Regions from separate parts of the Streptomyces sp. NPDC002181 genome, predicted to be linked through region 2. Evidence: riboswitches for the same ligand, from Rfam matches in the RefSeq annotation. Region 2 holds a riboswitch; each other region holds the start of a gene.
What was found. A riboswitch is a leader RNA that binds a small molecule or an ion and turns the genes downstream of it on or off. The one in region 2 is predicted to bind cyclic di-AMP.
Positions count from the first base shown of each region.

Region 1 (6,828 bases), on a different contig from region 2:
GGGCAAGGCGGCGGACCCGCGGACCCGGCGGGGCATCACCTGGCTGCTCGCCGAACAAGAGGCGTCCGGGGCCTGGTTCGGCCGCTGGGGCACCAACTACGTGTACGGGACCGGGTCGGTGGTCCCGGCCCTGACGGCCGCCGGCTTCTCCCCGGCGCACCCCGCGATCCGGCGGGCGGTGCGCTGGCTGGAATCCGTACAGAACGAGGACGGCGGGTGGGGCGAGGACCAGCGCTCCTACAAGGACCCGCAGTGGGCCGGGAAGGGGGCCTCCACCCCCTCGCAGACGGCCTGGGCGCTGATGGCCCTGCTCTCGGCGGGGGAACGGGAGGGCAAGGCCGCCCGGCGCGGCATCGCGTACCTGGTGGAGACCCAGCGCGGGGACGGCTCCTGGGACGAGCCGTACTTCACCGGCACCGGCTTCCCGTGGGACTTCTCCATCAACTACCACCTGTACCGGCAGGTCTTCCCGCTCACCGCCCTCGGCCGCTATCTGTACGGGGAACCCTTCGCACCCGGGGAGGCCTGATGGCCGCCGCCCGAGCAGGTCTCCCCGCACCGCTGCTGGTCGCCTGCGCGCTGCGCATCGAGCAGGCGGCCCTGCGCAGCGGAGGCGGCCGCGGCGCGGCCCGCCCGGAACCGGGCTACGCCGTGCTGCGCACGGGCATGGGCCCGCGCGCCGCCGAGCGGGCCGTCGCCCGGGCGCTCGCCGAGCCGGGGCTGGGCCGGTCCCCGGTGCTCGCCACCGGGTTCTGCGCCGGGCTGGTCCCCGGCATGAGCCCCGGCGACCTCGTCGTCGCCGAGGAGACCCGCGATCCGCGGGGCACCGTCGCCTGCGAGGGCACCGCCCTGCTCGCCGAGGCACTGGCCCGGGCCGCTCCGGGCCGGACCGTGCACACCGGCGCACTGACCGGATCCGACCACGTCGTCCGCGGCCAGGAGCGCGCCGAGCTGCGCGCCACCGGCGCCATCGCGGTCGACATGGAGTCCGCGGCCACCCTGTGGACCGCCGTGGAGGCGGCCGCCGATGGCTGGAACCGTCCGGTTGCGGCCGTACGGGTGATCGTGGACGCTCCGGAGCATGAGCTCGTCCGTATCGGCACGCTCCGCGGTGGAATATCGGCCTTCCGCGTATTGCGTGCCGTACTGCCCGCGTTTTATGACTGGCACCGTTCTTTGCTGCTCCCCAGGAGGTGAGCCAGATGGCCATGCCGCTGCGACAGTCCATCAGGGTCGGGACGTATCTTCTCGAACAGAAGCTGCGCAAGCGTGAGAAGTTCCCGCTGATCGTCGAGCTGGAACCGCTCTACGCCTGCAATCTGGCGTGCGAGGGGTGCGGGAAGATCCAGCACCCGGCGGGCGTGCTCAAGCAGCGCATGCCGGTGGCCCAGGCGGTCGGGGCCGTCCTGGAGTCCGGCGCGCCGATGGTGTCCATCGCGGGCGGCGAGCCCCTGATGCACCCGCAGATCGACGAGATCGTCCGGCAGTTGGTGGCCAAGCGGAAGTACGTCTTCCTGTGCACCAACGCGATGCTGCTGCGCAAGAAGATCGAGAAGTTCACCCCGTCCCCGTACTTCGCCTTCGCGGTGCACATCGACGGACTGCGCGAACGCCACGACGAGTCGGTGGCCAAGGAGGGCGTCTTCGACGAGGCGGTCGCCGCCATCAAGGAGGCGAAGAGGCGTGGATTCCGGGTCACGACCAACTCCACCTTCTTCAACACCGACACCCCGCAGACGATCATCGAGGTGCTCAACTACCTCAATGACGACCTCAAGGTCGACGAAATGATGATCTCGCCCGCCTACGCCTACGAAAAGGCCCCCGACCAGGAGCACTTCCTGGGAGTCGAGCAGACCCGGGAACTCTTCAGGAAGGCCTTCGCGGGCGGGAACCGGCGGCGCTGGCGGCTCAACCACTCCCCGCTGTTCCTCGACTTCCTGGAAGGAAAGGCGGATTTCCCCTGCACCGCCTGGGCCATTCCCAATTACTCCCTCTTCGGCTGGCAGCGCCCCTGCTATCTGATGAGCGACGGCTACGTGCCGACGTACCGGGAGCTCATCGAGGACACCGACTGGAGCAAGTACGGCCGCGGAAAGGACCCGCGCTGCGCGAATTGCATGGCGCACTGCGGCTACGAGCCCACCGCCGTCCTCGCCACCATGGGCTCCCTCAAGGAATCCCTGCGCGCCGCCCGCGAGACGATCTCGGGGAACCGGGAGAAGCAGTGACCGGCTTCGACCTCCGCGCCCTGCTGGACGAGCGGGGCGGGGAGCGGTACGAGCTGCACACCAGACACCTCAACCACCAGCTGCCCCGCATGCTGCACACGATCGGCTTCGACAAGGTCTACGTACGGGCCGAGGGCGCGCACTTCTGGGACGCCGAGGGCAACGACTACCTGGACATGCTCGCCGGGTTCGGGGTCATGGGCCTGGGCCGGCACCACCCGGTCGTCCGGCAGGCCCTGCACGACGTACTGGACGCGCAGCTCGCCGATCTGACCCGGTTCGACTGCCAGCCGCTGCCCGGGCTGCTGGCCGAGAAGCTGCTCTCGTACAGCCCGCACCTGGACCGGGTCTTCTTCGGAAACAGCGGCACCGAGGCGGTGGAGACGGCCCTGAAGTTCGCCCGCTGCGCGACGGGGCGGCCCAGGATCCTCTACTGCGACCACGCCTTCCACGGGCTGACGACGGGCTCGCTGTCGGTCAACGGGGAGGGCGGGTTCCGGGACGGCTTCGCACCGCTGCTGCCCGACACGAAGATCGCCCTCGGGGACCTGGCGGCCCTGGAGCGGGAGCTGAAGCGCGGTGACGTCGCCGCCTTCGTCGTGGAGCCGATCCAGGGCAAGGGCGTGCTCGCGGCCCCGCCGGGATTCCTGCGGGCGGCGCAGGAGCTGCTGCACCGGCACAAGGCGCTGCTGATCGCGGACGAGGTGCAGACGGGCCTCGGCCGGACCGGCGATTTCTACGCGTACCAGCACGAGCCGGGCGTGGAGCCGGACCTGGTGTGCGTGGCCAAGTCCCTTTCGGGCGGCTACGTACCGGTGGGTGCGACCCTGGGCAAGGACTGGATCTTCAAGAAGGTCTACTCGTCGATGGACCGGGTGCTCGTGCACTCCGCCAGCTTCGGCTCCAACGCGCAGGCGATGGCGGCCGGGCTGGCGGTGCTCTCGGTCATGGAGGAGGGGTCGGTCGTCGCGCACGCGCGTGCGATGGGCGACCTGCTGCGCGGGCGGCTCGCGGCGCTCGTGGACGAGTACGAGCTGCTCCACGAGGTGCGCGGGCGCGGCCTGATGATCGGCATCGAGTTCGGGCGGCCGTCCTCGCTCGGGCTGCGCAGCCGGTGGACCATGCTCCAGGCGGCCCGCAAGGGGCTCTTCGCGCAGATGGTCGTGGTTCCGCTGCTGCAGAAGCACCGGATCCTGACCCAGGTGTCGGGCGACCACCTGGAGGTCATCAAGCTCATCCCGCCGCTGATCGTGGACGAGCGGGACGTCGACCGGTTCGTCGCGGCCTTCCGCGAGGTCATGGACGAGGCGCACGGCGGGGGCGCCCTGATGTGGGACTTCGGCAGGACCCTGGTGAAGCAGGCCGTCGGCGGCGGCTGACGGCCTGCTCCACCTCGCGGGGCCGGCTCAGTCGAGCAGCCGGTCCCGCAGCCGGTCGAGGGTCTCGGGCGTGAGCCCGAGGCCCTCCGCGAGGTACCGGTCGAGCCCGCCCCAGTGTCCGTCGATGGCGTCGAAGGCTGACGTCAGGTATTCGGCGCGGGCGTCGAACAGCGGCGAGAGCAGCTCCATCACCTCGGGGGAGCGGGCCTCGGGCGCATCGCTGCCCCGGCGGACGCGGTAGCGGCGGTGCGGGGCGTTGGACTCCAGGTAGTCCGCCACGATCGCCTCCCGTCCGACGCCCAGCGCGAGCAGGGTGACGGCGATCGACAGGCCGGCCCGGTCCTTGCCCGCCGCGCAGTGCATGAGCGCCGGAACGCTGTCCTCGGCGAGCGCGTGCAGGACCCGGCCGTGCTCGGCGGTGCGCTTCTCGATCATCGTGCGGTACGAGCCGGCCATCCGCGCGGCGGCCTTTCCGTCGCCCAGGAGCCCGCGGAGCTGTTCGACGTCGCCCTCGCGGACCATCGTCCAGAACTCCCTGCCGTCGGCCGGATCCGACAGCGGGATGTTGACGTTCCGTACGCCGGGGAGCTCGACGTCGGGCCCTTCCAGGTCGTGGTCGGCGTTGTTGCGGAAGTCGAAGATGGTGTGCAGACCGAGCGACGCGAGAAATTCTGCATCAGTTTCGGTGGCATGTGCCAGATGTCCGCTACGGAACAGTTTTCCCGGCTTGACCCTCCGCCCGTCGGTGGTCGGGAGGCCGCCCACGTCACGGAAGTTGCGCACTCCCGCGAGTTCGGGCTCCGGTACGGGCCCCGTCGGCGAGGGCCGGGGTATCTGCTGGGTCACGGGAACTCCTCCGCATCGTCGTGGTGTGTCCGAATTACACTACTTGGGGCCAACTTGCCATAACCGGAGGCGAGATCGGGCAGGGCCCCGTGAGCCAGATCATACGGTGACCGTGAGTGCCTGATCGTCAAAGTCGAATGGCCCGGCCGGAGGGGTTGTTGACGCCGGGGAATGGACGGAGGGTGACCGGAATTCCGGTGGATTCCCGGTTCTGTGAATCCGTCAGGAAATTCGTGGCTTGTTCGGTGCGGCTCAACTCGATTACCTTCGCGATCGATCCGGATGGACCGCCGAATCCTGCCGCCGTCCGGGAACCGCACCCGACTATTCACGCGCGCGGCAGGAGCGGGGGAACCAGGTAGGCCGCTGCTTCGGATCTTTCGCATCCGAACAGCTCGGGGTGAAGCCGTTCATGTTCCGTTCATGCGCGGCCGGACATCTCCAGTCCGAACCCGACAGCTCACCTCGCAGGCGACGGAGAGGAATTCGCCATGCCTGCAAAGGGTAAGCACCGACGTCCCAAGTCCCGTTCCATGGCGCGCGGCTTCGCCGTCGCGGGCACCGGCGGTGCGGCCCTCGCGCTGCCGCTGCTGGGTGCCGCAGGCGCCCAGGCCGCCCCGGCCGGGGCCCCCGCCGCGGCTCCCGTGCAGGCTCCGCGGCTTCCCGCGGCCCTCGTCTCCGCGCCCGCCGCCGTACAGCAGGGCTCGCCCGCCACTTCGGCCGTCTACACCGTCGTGCCGGGGGACTACCTCTCCAAGATCGCCCAGGACCGCCACCTCTCGGGCGGGTGGCAGCAGCTGTACGCCGACAACCGCGAGGCGGTCGGCAGCGACCCCTCGCTGATCCACCCCGGGCTGAAGCTGACCCTCGCCGCGAAGGGCGGGGCGGCCGAGGCTCCCGCGCAGAAGGCTGCCCCGGCCCCGGCGAAGAAGTCCTCGGCCGCGGACCCGGCCGCGGAATCGGCCTCGAAGGGGAAGGGGTCAGCGGACGTCGCGCCGGCCGGCGCCCCCGCCGCCGCTCCCGCCAAGAAGAGCACCGCCTCCAAGTCCGCCGCCGCGGTGAGCGCCTCGGGCTTCGTCGCCCCCGTCGGCGGCGGCATCTCCACCCAGTACAAGACCCCCGGCGCCATGTGGTCCAGCGGTTACCACACCGGTGTCGACTTCATCGCGAGCTCCGGCACCACCGTCCGCGCCGTCGGCGCGGGCACGGTGGTCTCCGCAGGCTGGGGTGGCGCGTACGGCAACGAGGTCGTGATCCGGCACGCCGACGGCAAGTACTCCCAGTACGGCCACCTGTCCCAGCTCTCCGTCTCGGCCGGCCAGAGCCTCACCGGTGGCCAGACCATCGGCCTGTCCGGCTCCACGGGCAACTCCACCGGCCCGCACCTGCACTTCGAGATCCGTACCGGGCCGTCCTACGGCTCGGACATCGACCCGCTGGCCTACCTCCGCTCGAAGGGCGTGAGCATCTGACGGCTCCCGCCGTCGGAGAGGCAGCCGGACCCGTGAGGCCGGGACCCGAGGGGGGTCCCGGCCTCACGCACTGTTATTCCGTACCGACCAGGTGGTATAGATCACGGGCCGTCAACCCCTGCCTACGGTGGCGTAGGTCACGCACCGGGGTGAAGGATGTGTTCTCGTGGCAGCGACGACGACGACACTCAAGACCATCGGCTCGTACGCGGCGATCGGGGACAGCTTCACCGAGGGCGTGGGGGACCCGGGACCCGGGGGGACCTTTCTCGGCTGGGCGGACCGGCTGGCCGTACTCCTGGCCGATCAGCGCGAGGAAAACGAGTTCCGGTACGCGAACCTGGCCGTGCGGGGACGCCTCCTCGACCAGATCGTGGCCGAACAGGTCCCCCGGGCCAAGGAGCTCGCACCGGACCTGGTGAGCTTCTGCGCGGGCGGCAACGACATCATCCGGCCCGGCAGCGACCCGGACGACGCGGCGGAGCGGTTCGAGGCGGCGGTGGCCGACCTCACCGGGGCCGTCGGCCAGGTCATGATCACCACGGGCTTCGACACCCGGGGCGTTCCGGTCCTCAAGCACCTGCGGGGCAAGATCGCGACGTACAACGCACACGTGCGCGCCATCGCCGACCGCTACGACTGCCCGGTGCTCGACCTCTGGTCGCTGAAGTCCGTACAGGACCGGCGGGCTTGGGACGACGACCGGCTGCACCTCTCGCCCGAGGGACACACCCGGGTCGCGCTGCGGGCCGCCCAGGTGCTGGGGCTGGAAGTGCCGGCCGACCCCGACCAGCCGTGGCCGCCGCAGCAGCCGCGCGGCTCGGTGGACGTGACCCGGGACAACATCCAGTGGGCGCGGGAGTACCTGGTGCCGTGGATCGGGCGGCGGCTGCGCGGGGA
Region 1 covers NZ_JBIASC010000002.1:376,514-383,341, reverse strand. Annotated here, with positions in the region: gene shc (squalene--hopene cyclase) at 1-529, shown strand, start outside; gene ACFYXV_RS07935 (1-hydroxy-2-methyl-2-butenyl 4-diphosphate reductase) at 529-1,197, shown strand; gene hpnH (adenosyl-hopene transferase HpnH) at 1,203-2,231, shown strand; gene ACFYXV_RS07925 (aspartate aminotransferase family protein) at 2,228-3,610, shown strand; gene ACFYXV_RS07920 (tyrosine-protein phosphatase) at 3,638-4,456, opposite strand; cyclic di-AMP (ydaO/yuaA leader) riboswitch at 4,735-4,943, shown strand; gene ACFYXV_RS07915 (peptidoglycan DD-metalloendopeptidase family protein) at 4,948-5,928, shown strand; gene ACFYXV_RS07910 (SGNH/GDSL hydrolase family protein) at 6,095-6,828, shown strand, end outside.
Region 1: another riboswitch for cyclic di-AMP. It lies ahead of ACFYXV_RS07915 (peptidoglycan DD-metalloendopeptidase family protein); the one in region 2 lies ahead of ACFYXV_RS24905 (transglycosylase family protein).

Region 2 (6,828 bases):
CGTTGTCCTGCCAGCGGGCCTTCTCGTCGCGGAGCCGTTCGAGGCGCCGGCCCGCGGCCTCGGCGGCCCGCCGCTGCTCCGCGATCTCCGAGCGCTGGGAGACGTACTGACGCATCGGATACGCGAGGGCGACGACCAGCGTACAGAGGACGAGCACCAGGAGCGCGGCGCGGCCGGTGAGCCGGCTGCGGCGGACCTGACGGCGCGTCTGCGAACGGTAGACGTGGGCGGCGGTCCGCTCACCGAGCTGTTTGAGCCTGGTCGCGGTGGAGAAGGTGGAGAACCGATCCCGGTTCCCGGCCATTGATCCCGCCTCCCCTGTGTCCCTGCTGTCCCTGGGTGCGCGGTACGCGCCACGCAATACGTCCCCGCACACGGTACGGGACCGAGTGCGGGGACGTACGGAGGCCAGCCCCGGAGGGCGCGGCCGTGATCAGCCCTTGAAGCGCGGGAAGGCGGAGCGGCCCGCGTACACGGCGGCGTCGTCGAGGATCTCCTCGATGCGCAGCAGCTGGTTGTACTTGGCGACGCGGTCCGAGCGGGCCGGGGCGCCGGTCTTGATCTGGCCGCAGTTCACGGCGACGGCGAGGTCGGCGATGGTGACGTCCTCGGTCTCGCCGGAGCGGTGCGACATCATGCACTTGAAGCCGTTGCGCTGGGCCATCTCGACGGCGTCGAGGGTCTCGGTCAGCGAACCGATCTGGTTCACCTTCACGAGCAGGGCGTTCGCGGAGCCCTCCTCGATGCCGCGGGCCAGGCGCTCCGGGTTGGTGACGAAGAGGTCGTCGCCGACGATCTGGACCTTGGCGCCCAGGCGGTCGGTGAGGGTCTTCCAGCCGGCCCAGTCGTCCTCGAACAGCGGGTCCTCGATGGAGACGAGCGGGAACGCGGAGACGAGCTCCTCGTAGTACTCGGTCATCTCGGCGGCCGAGCGGGACTGGCCCTCGAACTCGTACTTGCCGTCCTTGTAGAACTCGGACGCGGCGACGTCGAGCGCGAGCGCGATGTCCTTGCCCGGGACGTAGCCGGCCTGCTTGATGGCCTCGACGATGAGGTCGAGCGCGGCGCGGTTGGACTCCAGGTTCGGCGCGAAGCCGCCCTCGTCACCGAGACCGGTGGAGAGGCCCTTGGTGTGCAGGACCTTCTTGAGGGTGTGGTAGACCTCGGCACCCCAGCGAAGGGCCTCGGAGAAGGACTCCGCGCCGATCGGGGCGATCATGAACTCCTGGATGTCCACGTTGGAGTCCGCGTGCGAACCGCCGTTGAGGATGTTCATCATCGGAACGGGCAGCAGGTGCGCGTTCGGGCCGCCGAGGTAGCGGAAGAGCGGGAGGTCCGAGGCCTCGGACGCGGCGTGCGCGACGGCCAGGGAGACGCCCAGGATGGCGTTGGCGCCGAGGGAGCCCTTGTTCTCGGTGGCGTCCAGGTCGATCATGGCCTGGTCGATCAGGCGCTGCTCGGTGGCGTCGTAGCCGACGAGCTCCGGGCCGAGCTGCTCGATGACGGCGAGGACGGCCTTCTCGACACCCTTGCCCATGTAACGGTTGGGGTCACCGTCGCGGAGCTCGACGGCCTCGAAGGCACCGGTGGAGGCGCCGGACGGAACAGCAGCACGGCCGGTGCTGCCATCGTCGAGGCCCACCTCGACCTCGACCGTGGGGTTGCCTCGGGAGTCCAGGATTTCCCGGGCTACGACGACGTCGATGGACGGCACGAGCATCTCCTTCTGGGATGTGACGCTGGGTGTGCGGTGGCATGTCGGGCCGTGGGATGGCCCCGCCGCCTAGAGCCTAACCGGCTCCGGGCACTGGGCCGGCCGACCGCCCGCCCCCTGGGACGAAAAAGGGCCCGAATACCCGCCTTCCGGTACATAGGACCCTTGACCGGCGGCGCACATGCCGCCGCCCGGCGCGTGAGGGGAAGACGCGCCGGGCGGTCGGGCTGCCGCGGCGCCGCTCGGGCGGCCGCGGTCGTCACTGCAGGATTCAGCTGAGCTTCAGCATCTGACCCGGGAAGATGAGGTCGGCGTCCGAGACGATGTCCTTGTTGAGCTCGAAGAGCTTCTCCCAGCCGCCCTTGACGCCGTTGGCCTCGGCGATGGTGCCCAGGGTGTCGCCCGGCTTGACCTCGTACGAGCCGTTGCCGGTCTTCACGACCGGGGCCTCGGCGCGCTCCGAGCGGGTGACCGGCGCGGAGCTCTCGCGCTTGGTCTCCTTCTTCGGCTCGGTCTTCTTCGGCTGGGTCTTCTTGGTCTCGGTCTTCGTCTCCGTCTTCTTCGGGGTGTCGGTCGCGCCACCACCGTTGTAGGCGGAGTTGGAGAGGCCCTTGCCGCAGACCGGCCAGGCGCCCTTGCCCTGGCCCTTGAGGACCTTCTCGGCAATGGCTATCTGCTGCGACTTGGAGGCCTGGTTCGGCATGCCCTGGCCGCCGTACCCTCGCCAGGTCTGGAGGGAGAACTGCAGGCCGCCGTAGTAGCCGTTGCCCGTGTTGATGGACCAGTTGCCGCCGGACTCGCACTGCGCCACGGCGTCCCACTGGGAGGCGGTGGCGGCGGAGGCCGAGCCGGCCGCCATCAGGGGGGCGGCTACGGCGACGCCGGTGACACCGGCGAGCGTGACGATGCGAGCGGCCTTGGAGGCGCGACGGTGCTTGCCCTTGCCGGAAATCAGCATGGAGTTCTCCTCACCGACGCCTACGAGGTGAGCTGTCGGGTTCGGGCTGATGAGTGCCCGGCCGTGCGACGTGGCGCACGACTTAACCCCTAGCCGTTTCCTGGCCGTCTCTCAACGGCCGGTCCCGGCGCCTACCTTGGTTCCCCCGCTCCTGCCTTCGGCGCTTGACGCGACGACTGTTCCCCCCGTCCGCCGGCAGGATTCGGCGATGCGGTCGAAGGAGCCCGCGGTGGCGGGCGACTCAGAAGGTAGACAGGTCTCTCCCCGATGTTCAACGAGGAACACCGGGGAGAAACGGGCCCTACTTGCGCCCTCCTTGCGGGTGTTTGCGCAGGTGAGGGCGGGGTTTGCGGAAGGCTCCAGGCGGGACACGCCAGTTGACCGGAAGAGACACATGTCTCACTTGCAGATAACGGACATTCAGCCTTTTCCGGGTGTCCGAAGTGCCGCTATTTCTAACTTAGATCCAGATTCTGACCGGGCTTGATCAGATCGGCGTCATTACCGATGACCTGCTCGTTGGCCTGGTACAGCGCGTTCCAGCCGCCCTTGACCCCCTTGGCAGAAGCGATGGTCGCCAGACTGTCGCCCGCCTGGACCGTGTACGAGGGATCCGACGCCGCGTCAGAGGTGGCGGGCGCCTCAAGAGCGGGCGTACCACGGTGCTTGCCGGTGCCGGAGGGGTCCGGGATGCCCGCCGGGTCGGTCGTGGCGCCCGGGGTGCCCGGGGCCGAGGGGTTGGCAGGCGCGCTCGGGTCGGCCGGGGAGACCGGAGCGGTCGGGTCCGGGCTGCCGGGCGTGGTCGGGGTGCCCGTCGAGGGGGCCGTCGGGTCGGTGGGCGCCGTCGGGGTGCCCGGGGCCGTCGGGTCGCCGGGGGTGCCCGGGAGCACCGGAGCGCTCGGCGAGGTGGACGGCACGTCCGGGTCGGGCATGACGGGCAGTCCGCTGTTCGGCGCGAGCGGCGCCGGCGGAAGCGTGAAGACCGGGGACGGGGTCGGGGCGCCGAAGTCCTGCGGCTTCACGCCGGAAGCGCCGGCCGGGACCGAGTCGTCGGGGCGCGAGGGGCTCGTGGTGACCGGGCCGAGCGTGCCGGGCAGGCCCGGGTCCACGGCGGCCGCGGGGCCCTGCCGGGTCAGTCCTGCCGTCTCCGAGCAGTGCCCGAAGGCCTCGGGGCCCTGGGTGCCCAGTACGCGCTCGGCGACGGCTATCTGCTGCGAGCGGCTCGCGAGGTCGGGGCGCTCGGCGAACTCCCGGCCGCCCGAGGCGTTCCACTGCTCCTGCGTGAACGAGAGTCCGCCGTAGGACCCGCTACCGGAGTTGGCACTCCAGGAGCCGCCGCTCTCGCACTCGGCGACCGTGTCCCACGTGGAGGCCTCGGCCGCGCTCGCGCCGGTGGCGGCGAGCAGGGGCAGGGCCAACGCGGAACCGGTGACTCCGGCGGTGACGACTATCGCGGGTACCTGGCGGGGGCGTCTGTGGCGGCCGTTCCCGGAACGCATGAGCTGCACCTTTCGCATAACGGCTGGGTAACGGCAGAACCTAGCCGTCTTAGCATGCGAGTAACAACTCTTGACGGGGGCTGACTTCCGGTCAAAGAGAGTTCAGGGGTTTCGGGCTGTGAACTTGACGGGAAGAGTGCGCAGGCCACGCATGATCAGACCCCCGCGCCAGCGAAGCTCGTTGGGCGGAACAGCGAGTTCCAGATCCGGCAGACGCGTCAGCAAAGTCGCAAGCGCCGTCTGTCCCTCAAGTCGTGCCAGCGGAGCACCCAGGCAGTAGTGGATTCCGTGCCCGTACCCGAGGTGCTGGTTGTCGCCGCGGGAGAGGTCGAGGGTGTCCGGATCGGCGAACCGCTCGGGATCGCGGTCGGCCGCGGCGAGGACGACGAGCACCGGATCGCCCGCCGCGACCTCCTGGCCGCCGAGGGCCAGCGGCTCGGTGGCGAACCGCCAGGTGGCCAGCTCCACGGGACCGTCGTAGCGCAGCAGTTCCTCGATGCCGGTCTCCAGCAGGGCGCTCTCGCCGGCTGCGAGGGAGTCCTGGAGGCGGGTGCGCTGATCGGGGTTCATGAAGAGGGAGTGGACGCCGTTGCCGATGAGGTTCACGGTCGTCTCGAATCCGGCGAACAGGAGGATGAAGGCCATCGCGGTGGCCTCGGCCTCCGTCAGGTGGTCGCCGTGATCGCTCGCGCGGATCAGGTCCGAAATCAGGTCATTGCCCAGATCATCCCTTTTACGGTGGATGAGTTCACCGAGATAGGTCCGCATCTGCTTCACGGAGCGGGCGACCCCGCCGCGCGGGCCGCCGCCGTGCCGGATCATCATCCCGGCCCAGTCGCGGAAGTCGTCCTGGTCCTCGCGCGGTACGCCGAGCATCTCGCAGATGGCGTAGATGGGGAGCGGGAAGGCGAACTCGTGGATGAGGTCCGCTTCCCCCCGGCCCTCGAACTGCGCGATGAGGTGGTCGGTCAGCTCCTGCACCCGCGGGGTGAACTCGGCCACCCTGCGCGGGGTGAACGCCTTCGACACCAGCCGCCGCAGCCGCGTGTGGTCCGGCGGGTCGATGTTCAGCAGGTGCGTCATCAGCTCCGCCTTGCGCTCCCCCGGGATCCCGGTCTTGCCCTTGGCGTGCGCCGGCTCCGCGTGGTGCGCCGGGTTCTTGCTGAGCCGCTGGTCGGCGAGGGCCTGGCGGGCGTCGGCGTACCGGGTGACCAGCCAGGCCTCGACCCCGCTGGGCAGCTTGGTGCGGTGCACCGGGGAGTGCTCGCGCAGCCAGGCGTACGCCGGGTACGGATCGGTCGCGAACTCCCAGTCGAACAGGGTCGGGCCCTGGGGAGGAGCGCCGTCTTCGGGGGCTGCGGGGACGGCGGGGGCTGCGGGGTCTGCGGGGGTCGGCTCGTGCACCCGCTGACCGTATCCCGCCCGCCCGCCGCCATCCCATATGGGTGGTTCGCCGCGGCTGTCCGTAGATCCGCCGACGCTTGACCTCGCGTTCCCCGGCGTTCCTACTTTCGGTCTTGTGGATGTGAGGATCTTGAAGAGCAGCTTCGCGGTGGTGGAGAGAAGGGCCGAGCACGCGGTCAAGTACTTCTACTCCCACCTCTTCTGGCACAACCCCGGGATCCGTGAGCTCTTCCCGGCCTCCCCCGCGGACATGGAACGCCAGCGCGACCGGCTCTTCACCGCGCTGACCCACGTGGTCGCCCGCCTCGGCGAGGAGAGCCTGCTCCCCTATCTCCACGACCTCGGCCGCGACCACCGCAAGTTCCGCGCCGGCCCCGAGCACTACGCGGCCCTCGGCACCTCCCTCCTCGCCGCCCTCGCCCGCACCTGCGGCGAGGCCTGGACCCCGACCGTGGAGAAGGCCTGGTCCGAGGCGTACCAGGTGATCGCCGACGCCATGATGGCCGGGGCCGCCGCGAGCGAGGACCCGCCCTGGTGGGACGCCGAGATCGTGCGCCACCTCCAGTACGGGCAGGACGTGGCGGTGCTGACCCTGCGCCCGCACGCCCCCTTCCCCCACCTCCCCGGCCAGTACGCGAGCGTGAGCTGCGAGCGGGTCCCGAGGACCTGGCGCACGTACTCCATCGGGAACGCCCCGCGCCCGGACGGCACCCTCGACCTGCACGTGAGCCGCGTCGAGGGCGGCCGGCTCAGCACCGCCCTGGTCCGCGAGGTGCGGCCCGGCGAGGTGCTGCGGCTCGGCGCGGCCGGAGGGCAGCTGACCTTCCGCCGCGCCGACCGGCCGGTCACCCTCATCGCGGCGGGTACCGGCTGGGCGCCGGTCCGGGCCATGGTGGAGGAACTCGCCGGGCGGCCTCCCGATCAGGACGTACGGCTCTTCGTGGTCGCCCGGGACGCGGCGCACCTGTACGACCGCCCGCTGATCGACGAGTACGCCGCCGCCATCGGCCGGCTCGGCGTCACCTACATCACGCCCGCCCCCGGGCTCCACCGCGACCAGGCCACCGGACGGCTCGCGACGGCGCTCGGCCACCGGGCCATGTGGCCCGAGCAGGACGTGTACCTCAGCGGGCCGCCGCGGTTCGTCGAACAGACGGTGCAGGTGCTGACGGAGCTGGGCGCCCCGCCGGGCAGGATCTTCCACGACCCGGTGCCCGCCGCGGGCACCGGCCACGGCCCCGGCGGCCGGCCCC
Region 2 covers NZ_JBIASC010000011.1:79,056-85,883, forward strand. Annotated here, with positions in the region: gene ACFYXV_RS24895 (septum formation initiator family protein) at 1-304, opposite strand, end outside; gene eno (phosphopyruvate hydratase) at 434-1,720, opposite strand; gene ACFYXV_RS24905 (transglycosylase family protein) at 1,986-2,672, opposite strand; cyclic di-AMP (ydaO/yuaA leader) riboswitch at 2,675-2,845, opposite strand; gene ACFYXV_RS24910 (transglycosylase family protein) at 3,128-4,171, opposite strand; gene ACFYXV_RS24915 (cytochrome P450) at 4,274-5,575, opposite strand; gene ACFYXV_RS24920 (globin domain-containing protein) at 5,697-6,828, shown strand, end outside.

Region 3 (6,828 bases), on a different contig from region 2:
CGCGGCCCTGATGGGCGTCCTGGACGAGGAAGGCGACCTCGGCCTCGTCGGCGGGCGCGGAGGCGGGCCGGCCGTCGGGGCCGATCCGGTCGTAGCGGACGGTGCCGATGAACTCCTCGCCCACGGTCGCCGCGAGCCCGACCCGGTCCACGTAGTCGTGGTGGGTGAAGCGGTGCACGTCGCGGGCGGAGAGGCGGGGGTAGGGCGCGAAGAAGCGGTAGTACTTCGACTCGTCGGAGACCTGCTCGTAGAAGCTGACCAGCCGGCCCGCGTCCTCCGTGGTGATCGGCCTGATCCGGGCGGTACCGCCGTCGCGCAGGACGACGTCCGCTTCCCAGTGGGCCGGGTACGAGGGGTCCGACGCGATGGTCATGCGGCGATCTTAAGGCCAGGACTGGCCGAATGGCTCCTGCGCGGCGCACGAGGCAAGCACGGGCAAACCAGTGCAAGCTGGGGTAGGTCGAACGGCGGCAACTTCGGGCCGAAGGTCGGTCGGAGCATGAGGGGCGTCGTGAGAGACTGGTCTAGACAACCGTAAGAACCTGAAGGGCATCACCATGGCAGAGCGCCGCGTCAACGTCGGGTGGGCCGAGGGCCTGCACGCTCGTCCCGCCTCGATCTTCGTCCGCGCGACGACCGCTTCCGGCGTCCCGGTGACCATCGCGAAGGCCGACGGGAACCCCGTCAACGCCGCGTCCATGCTCGCGGTGCTGGGCCTGGGCGCGCAGGGCGGCGAGGAGATCATCCTCGCGTCCGACGCCGAAGGCGCCGAGGCGGCTCTGGACCGCCTCGCGAAGCTGGTCGCCGAGGGTCTCGAGGAGCTCCCCGAGACCGTCTGACCCTTCGGGTTCACCCCGGGCACACGCAGGAGCCGCGGCCACCACCGATATTCCGGTGGCCGCGGCTTCCGCGTTCTGCGCGTCTGCCGTATTCGGGAATTCATCGCACGGGGCGGGGCGAGGACATTCGCGGCGTGAATTCAATCGCGGGCCCCACACTTTGATACCCGCCTTTTGTTAATGCGGACCGCCCGCCGTGTTTACGGCATGTTGCGAAGTCCTCACGCGCAGCCGGTGCGCCCCGGCCGCGCGGTCCGCGTGCATCACCGTCAGCGCGCGGGCCCGCTCGGCGTCCCCGCGCGCGACCGCGTCCACGATCGCGCCGTGCTCCGCCCAGGAGTCCACGGGACGGGCCGGCGCCTCCACCGCGTACATCCAGGCGACCTTGTGCCGCATCTGTGTGAGCAGCACGATCAGCCCGGGGCTGCCGGAGGCCTGGGCCAGGGTCTCGTGGAACCAGCCCCCCAGGGACCTCAGATCCTCCCCCTGGCCCCGCCTGGCCCGCTCCTGGCCCAGCCTGACCAGCCCGCGGAGCACCTTGAGGTGGCCCTCGGTGCGCCGCCGGGCCGCGCGCGCGGCCGCCAGCGGCTCCAGCAGCAGCCGCAGCTCCAGGAGGTCGGCCGCCTCCTGCTCGGTGGGTTCGGCGACGCAGGCGCCCGCGTGCCGCCGGGTGGTGACGAAGCCCTCGGACTCCAGGGTCCGCAGTGCCTCGCGGACGGGGACGCGGGAGACCCCGTACCGGCGGGCCAGCAGTTCCTCGGTCAGCCGGGCACCCGGTTCGAAGACCCCGGAGACGATGTCTTCGCGGATTGCCGTGCATACCGCGTGCGCAGGAATTCGCAAGTCCGGACCTCCGCCTATTTCCGACTGCCGACCACCTTACGGGGACTCTATTGCACCGGGCGATAAATTCCGAGCGCGGGCGGAAATAGCAGACGTTTACAGCCAACACGAAGGCCCCGGCTCGGGGAGCCGGGGCCTTCGGTGAAGTGCGGGGTAGCGCGTGTCAGACGTCGACGCCGTGGCTGCGCAGGTACGCGACCGGGTCGATGTCCGAGCCGTACTGGGCGCCGGTACGGGCCTCGAAGTGCAGGTGCGGGCCGCTGGAGTTGCCGGTGGAGCCCGACAGGCCGATCTGCTGGCCGGCGGTGACCTGGTCGCCGACGGAGACGTTCAGCGAGGACATGTGGCCGTACTGCGTGTACGTGCCGTCGGCGTGCTTGATGACGACGTTGTTGCCGTACGCGCCGCCCCAGCCCGCCTCGACCACGGTGCCGATGCCGACCGCGTGCACGGTCGTGCCGGACGCGGCGTGGAAGTCGATGCCGGTGTGGCTGCCGGAGGACCACATGCCGCCGCCCGCGTGCCACTGGGTGCTGACGTAGGAGTCGTCGACGGGGGCCACGAAGGTGTTGAGGCGCTTGCGCTCCTCCTCGCGGGCGGCGCGCTCGGCGGCCTCCCGCTCGGCCTTCGCCTTCTCCTCGGCCTTCTGCTTGGCCTCGGCGGCACGGGCCTTGGCCTCGGCTTCCGCCTTCGCCTTGAGGGCGGCGGCCTCGGCCGCGTGCTCCTGGGCGTCGGCCTGGGCCTCGATCTGGCCCTGGAGGTCCTCGGCGGTCACGACGGCGTTCAGGCCGGTGTCCTCCATGGAGGGGGCCTTGTCCGACGCGGCGAACGCGGGGCCTGCGAGGGAGCCGACGACACCGGTGGTGGCGAGGGCGGCGATGCCGGCGTAACCGGCGGTCTTGCGGCTCAGACGACTGGAACCACGGTGCTTACCGGCGGCACGACTGCCAAACGCCATGAAGGGGTTGATCCTTTCCTTCCTTCTCGCCTACCGGGTTAGCTGACGGGTTCGGAGCAGGAAGGTCTCCTACGGGCCCCCTCTGACGAGGCGGTCCGATTCACCCCAGGGACACATGTGGGTCCCCGGCTCCCCAGGCTCGCGCCTGACGGGGACTCGGCGATCGCTGCCCGGTGCCGCGGATGCGGCGGGTACAACTGACGGACAGCACGGCCGACGCTAGGCGGATCATCAGTCAATCGCCAAACAGACACGCGTTTTTGTTGCGTACGCCACACCCCATACGAGCAACCTCTTCACGAAACAGACAAAAGGGGCCCCGACGGACAAGCCGCCGGAGCCCCTTGAAATGTCCGTCAGTTGGTGACGACGGTGACCTCACCGATGCCCAGCGCCCGCACCGGCTCCTCGATCTGGGCGGCGTCGCCCACCAGGACCGTGACCAGGCGGTCCACCGGGAAGGCGGCCAGGACGGCCGACGTCGCCTCCACCGTGCCCGTTTGGGCCAGCTGTGCGTACAACCGCGCCTGGTAGTCGTCGGGGAGCTCCTGCTCGACCTGGTCGGCGAGCGTGCCGGCGACGGCCGCGGCCGTCTCGAACTTCAGCGGGGCCACGCCCACCAAGTTCTGCACCGCCACGTCCCGTTCGGCGTCGGTCAGGCCGCCCTCCGCGAGGGTGCGGAGCACCTTCCAGAGGTCGTCGAGCGCCGGGCCGGTGTTGGGGGTGTCCACCGAGCCGCTGATGGCGAGCATCGAGGCGCCCTTGCCGTCGGCCGTGGAGCGCAGCACCTGGCCGAACGCGCGCACGCCGTAGGTGTAGCCCTTCTCCTCGCGCAGCACCTTGTCCAGGCGCGAGGTGAGGGTGCCGCCCAGGCAGTACGTGCCGAGCACCTGCGCCGCCCAGACCCGCTCGTGCCGGTCCGGCCCGATGCGGCCGATGAGCAGCTGCGTCTGGACCGCGCCGGGCCGGTCCACGATGACCACGCGGCCGGTGTCGTCGGCGGTGACCGGCGGAACCGGGAGCGGCTCGGCGGAGTCGCCGGTCCAGGCGCCCAGGGTGTCCCCCAGGACCTCGTCCAGGTCGATGCCGGTCAGGTCGCCGACGACCACCGCGGTGGCGGTGGCGGGGCGTACGTGGGCCTCGTAGAAGGCGCGTACGGCCGCGGAGTCGATCCGGGCGACCGTCTCCTCGGTGCCCTGGCGCGGCCGGGACATCCGCAGGGCCGGCGGGAACAGCTGCCGGGAGAGCTCCTTGGCGGCCCGGCGCTGCGGGTTGGCCAGCTCGTGCGGGATCTCGTCGAGCCGGTTGCGCACCAGCCGGTCGACCTCGCTGTCGGCGAAGGCCGGCGCGCGCAGCGCCTCGGCGAGCAGGCCCAGCGCCTTGTGCAAGCGGGAGGCCGGGACCTCCAGGGAGACCCGCATGCCCGGGTGGTCGGCGTGCGCGTCGAGCGTGGCGCCGCAGCGTTCCAGCTCGGCCGCGAACTCCTCGGCGGAACGCTTGTCGGTGCCCTCGGACAGCGCGCGGGCCATGATGGTCGCCACGCCGTCCAGGCCCTTCGGCTCGGCGTCCAGCGGGGCGGCGAGGTTGACCTCGACCGCGACGACCTGCTGGCCGGGCCGGTGGCAGCGCAGCACGGTCAGGCCGTTGGGCAGCGCGCCGCGCTCGGGGGCCGGGAAGGCCCACGGCCGGGCCTGGCCGGCCTGCGGCTGCGGGTGGAAGGTCATCGTGACGGCTGCGGTGTCGCTCACTGCTCCGCCCCTTCGTTCTCGTCGCTCTCGCCGTTCTCGCCGGCTTCTGCCGGGAGCGGCTCGTACACCAGCACCGCGCGGTTGTCGGGGCGCAGCCGGGCCGCGGCCACGGCCTGCACCTCCTCGGCGGTGATGTCGAGGACGCGCTGGACGGCGGTCAGCGCCAGCTGCGGGTCGCCGAACAGCACCGCGAAGCGGCACAGTTCGTCGGCGCGCCCGGCCACCGTGCTCAGCCGGTCCAGCCACTCCCGCTCCAGCTGCGCCTGGGCACGCTCCATCTCCTCGGCCGTGGGGCCCTCGGCGGCGAACCGCGCGAGCTCCTCGTCGACGGCCGCCTCGATGGCGGGCACCTCGACACCGCTGGAGGTCTTCACGTCCAGCCAGCCCAGCGAGGGGGCGCCGGCGAGCCGCAGCATGCCGAAGCCCGCCGCGACCGCCGTCTGGTCCCGGCGTACGAGGCGGTTGTGGAGCCGGGAGGACTCGCCGCCGCCCAGCACGGTCAGCGCCACGTCGGCGGCGTCGCACTCGCGGGTGCCGTCGTGCGGGAGCCGGTACGCGGCCATCAGCGCGCGTGCCGGGACCTCCTCGACGATCTCCTCGCGCAGCTGCCCGCCCATGATCTCGGGCAGCGTGCCGTCGCGCGGCGGCTGCTTGCCGTCGTGCCCGGGGATGGTGCCGAAGTACTTCTCGACCCAGGCGAGCGTCTGCTCGGGGTCGATGTCGCCGACGACCGACAGCACCGCGTTGTTGGGCGCGTAGTACGTGCGGAAGAAGGCGCGGGCGTCCTCCAGGGAGGCCGCGTCCAGGTCGGCCATCGAGCCGATCGGCGTGTGGTGGTACGGGTGGCCCTCGGGGTAGGCGAGGGCGGTCAGCTTCTCGAAGGCCGTGCCGTACGGGACGTTGTCGTACCGCTGGCGGCGCTCGTTCTTGACGACGTCGCGCTGGTTCTCCATGGACTCGTCGTCCAGGGCGGCCAGCAGCGAGCCCATCCGGTCGGCCTCCAGCCAGAGCGCGAGCTCCAGCTGGTGGGTCGGCATGGTCTCGAAGTAGTTCGTGCGCTCGAAGCTGGTGGTGCCGTTGAGCGAACCGCCGGCCCCCTGGACCAGCTCGAAGTGCCCGTTTCCGGGTACGCTCGCCGAGCCCTGGAACATCAGGTGCTCGAAGAGGTGAGCCAGGCCGGTCCGTCCCTTGACTTCGTGGCGCGAGCCGACGTCGTACCAGAGGCAGACCGCGGCGACCGGGGTCAGGTGATCCTCGGAGAGCACCACGCGCAGGCCGTTGGCCAGCCGGTGCTCGGTCGCTGTCAGGCCGCCGGAGCCGGCCTGGGCTGTGGCCGTGTGACCCATGGGCATGTGGTCCCTTCGATCGCGATGCAGAGTTTTCCGTCAGACCTGCCACTGTATGCAAGCGCGTCGGGCACCGGAGAAGTTCCCGGCTGACACTCACCCACGCCTCCGTCCGGGGGTGACCCCAGGGTCGGAGTCGGCGTTGTCGGTGCCTCGGGCCACAATGGTCCGCGACAACCCCGTCCACGCCGATCAGACCACCCGCCAGACCCCAGCACACTTTCTTTCTTGGTTAAGGAGCCGCGCAGCGATGGCCCGCCGCAGCACGAAGACCCCGCCGCCGGAGGATTTCGAGGAGAAGATCCTCGACATCGACGTCGTCGACGAAATGCAGGGCTCCTTCCTCGAGTACGCGTACTCGGTGATCTACTCCCGTGCCCTGCCCGACGCCCGGGACGGCATGAAGCCGGTACACCGGCGCATCGTCTACCAGATGAACGAGATGGGCCTGCGCCCCGACCGCGGCTACGTGAAGTGCGCCCGCGTCGTGGGCGAGGTCATGGGCAAGCTGCACCCGCACGGTGACGCGTCGATCTACGACGCCCTCGTGCGCATGGCCCAGCCCTTCTCGATGCGGCTGCCGCTGGTCGACGGCCACGGCAACTTCGGTTCGCTCGGCAACGACGACCCGCCGGCCGCGATGCGCTACACCGAGTGCAAGATGGCGGACGCCACGTCACTCATGACGGAGTCGATCGACGAGGACACGGTCGACTTCACCGCCAACTACGACGGCCAGGAGCAGGAACCGGTCGCGCTGCCCGCGGCGTACCCGAACCTTCTGGTCAACGGCGCGTCCGGGATCGCGGTCGGCATGGCCACCAACATGCCCCCGCACAACCTGGGCGAGGTCATCGCGGCCGCCCGCCACCTGATCCGCTACCCGCAGGCGGACCTTGAGGCGCTGATGCGCTTCGTGCCGGGTCCGGACCTGCCCACGGGCGGCCGGATCGTGGGCCTCTCGGGGATCAAGGACGCCTACGAGAACGGCCGCGGGACGTTCAAGATCCGCGCCACGGTCGCCGTGGAGAACGTGACGGCCCGCCGCAAGGGCCTGGTCGTCACGGAACTGCCCTTCACGGTCGGCCCCGAGA
Region 3 covers NZ_JBIASC010000006.1:126,217-133,044, reverse strand. Annotated here, with positions in the region: gene ACFYXV_RS17905 (GNAT family N-acetyltransferase) at 1-373, opposite strand, end outside; gene ACFYXV_RS17900 (HPr family phosphocarrier protein) at 558-839, shown strand; gene ACFYXV_RS17895 (GntR family transcriptional regulator) at 1,017-1,682, opposite strand; gene ACFYXV_RS17890 (M23 family metallopeptidase) at 1,846-2,640, opposite strand; cyclic di-AMP (ydaO/yuaA leader) riboswitch at 2,653-2,812, opposite strand; gene ACFYXV_RS17885 (M16 family metallopeptidase) at 2,997-4,364, opposite strand; gene ACFYXV_RS17880 (M16 family metallopeptidase) at 4,385-5,734, opposite strand; gene ACFYXV_RS17875 (DNA topoisomerase (ATP-hydrolyzing) subunit A) at 5,985-6,828, shown strand, end outside.
Region 3: another riboswitch for cyclic di-AMP. It lies ahead of ACFYXV_RS17890 (M23 family metallopeptidase); the one in region 2 lies ahead of ACFYXV_RS24905 (transglycosylase family protein).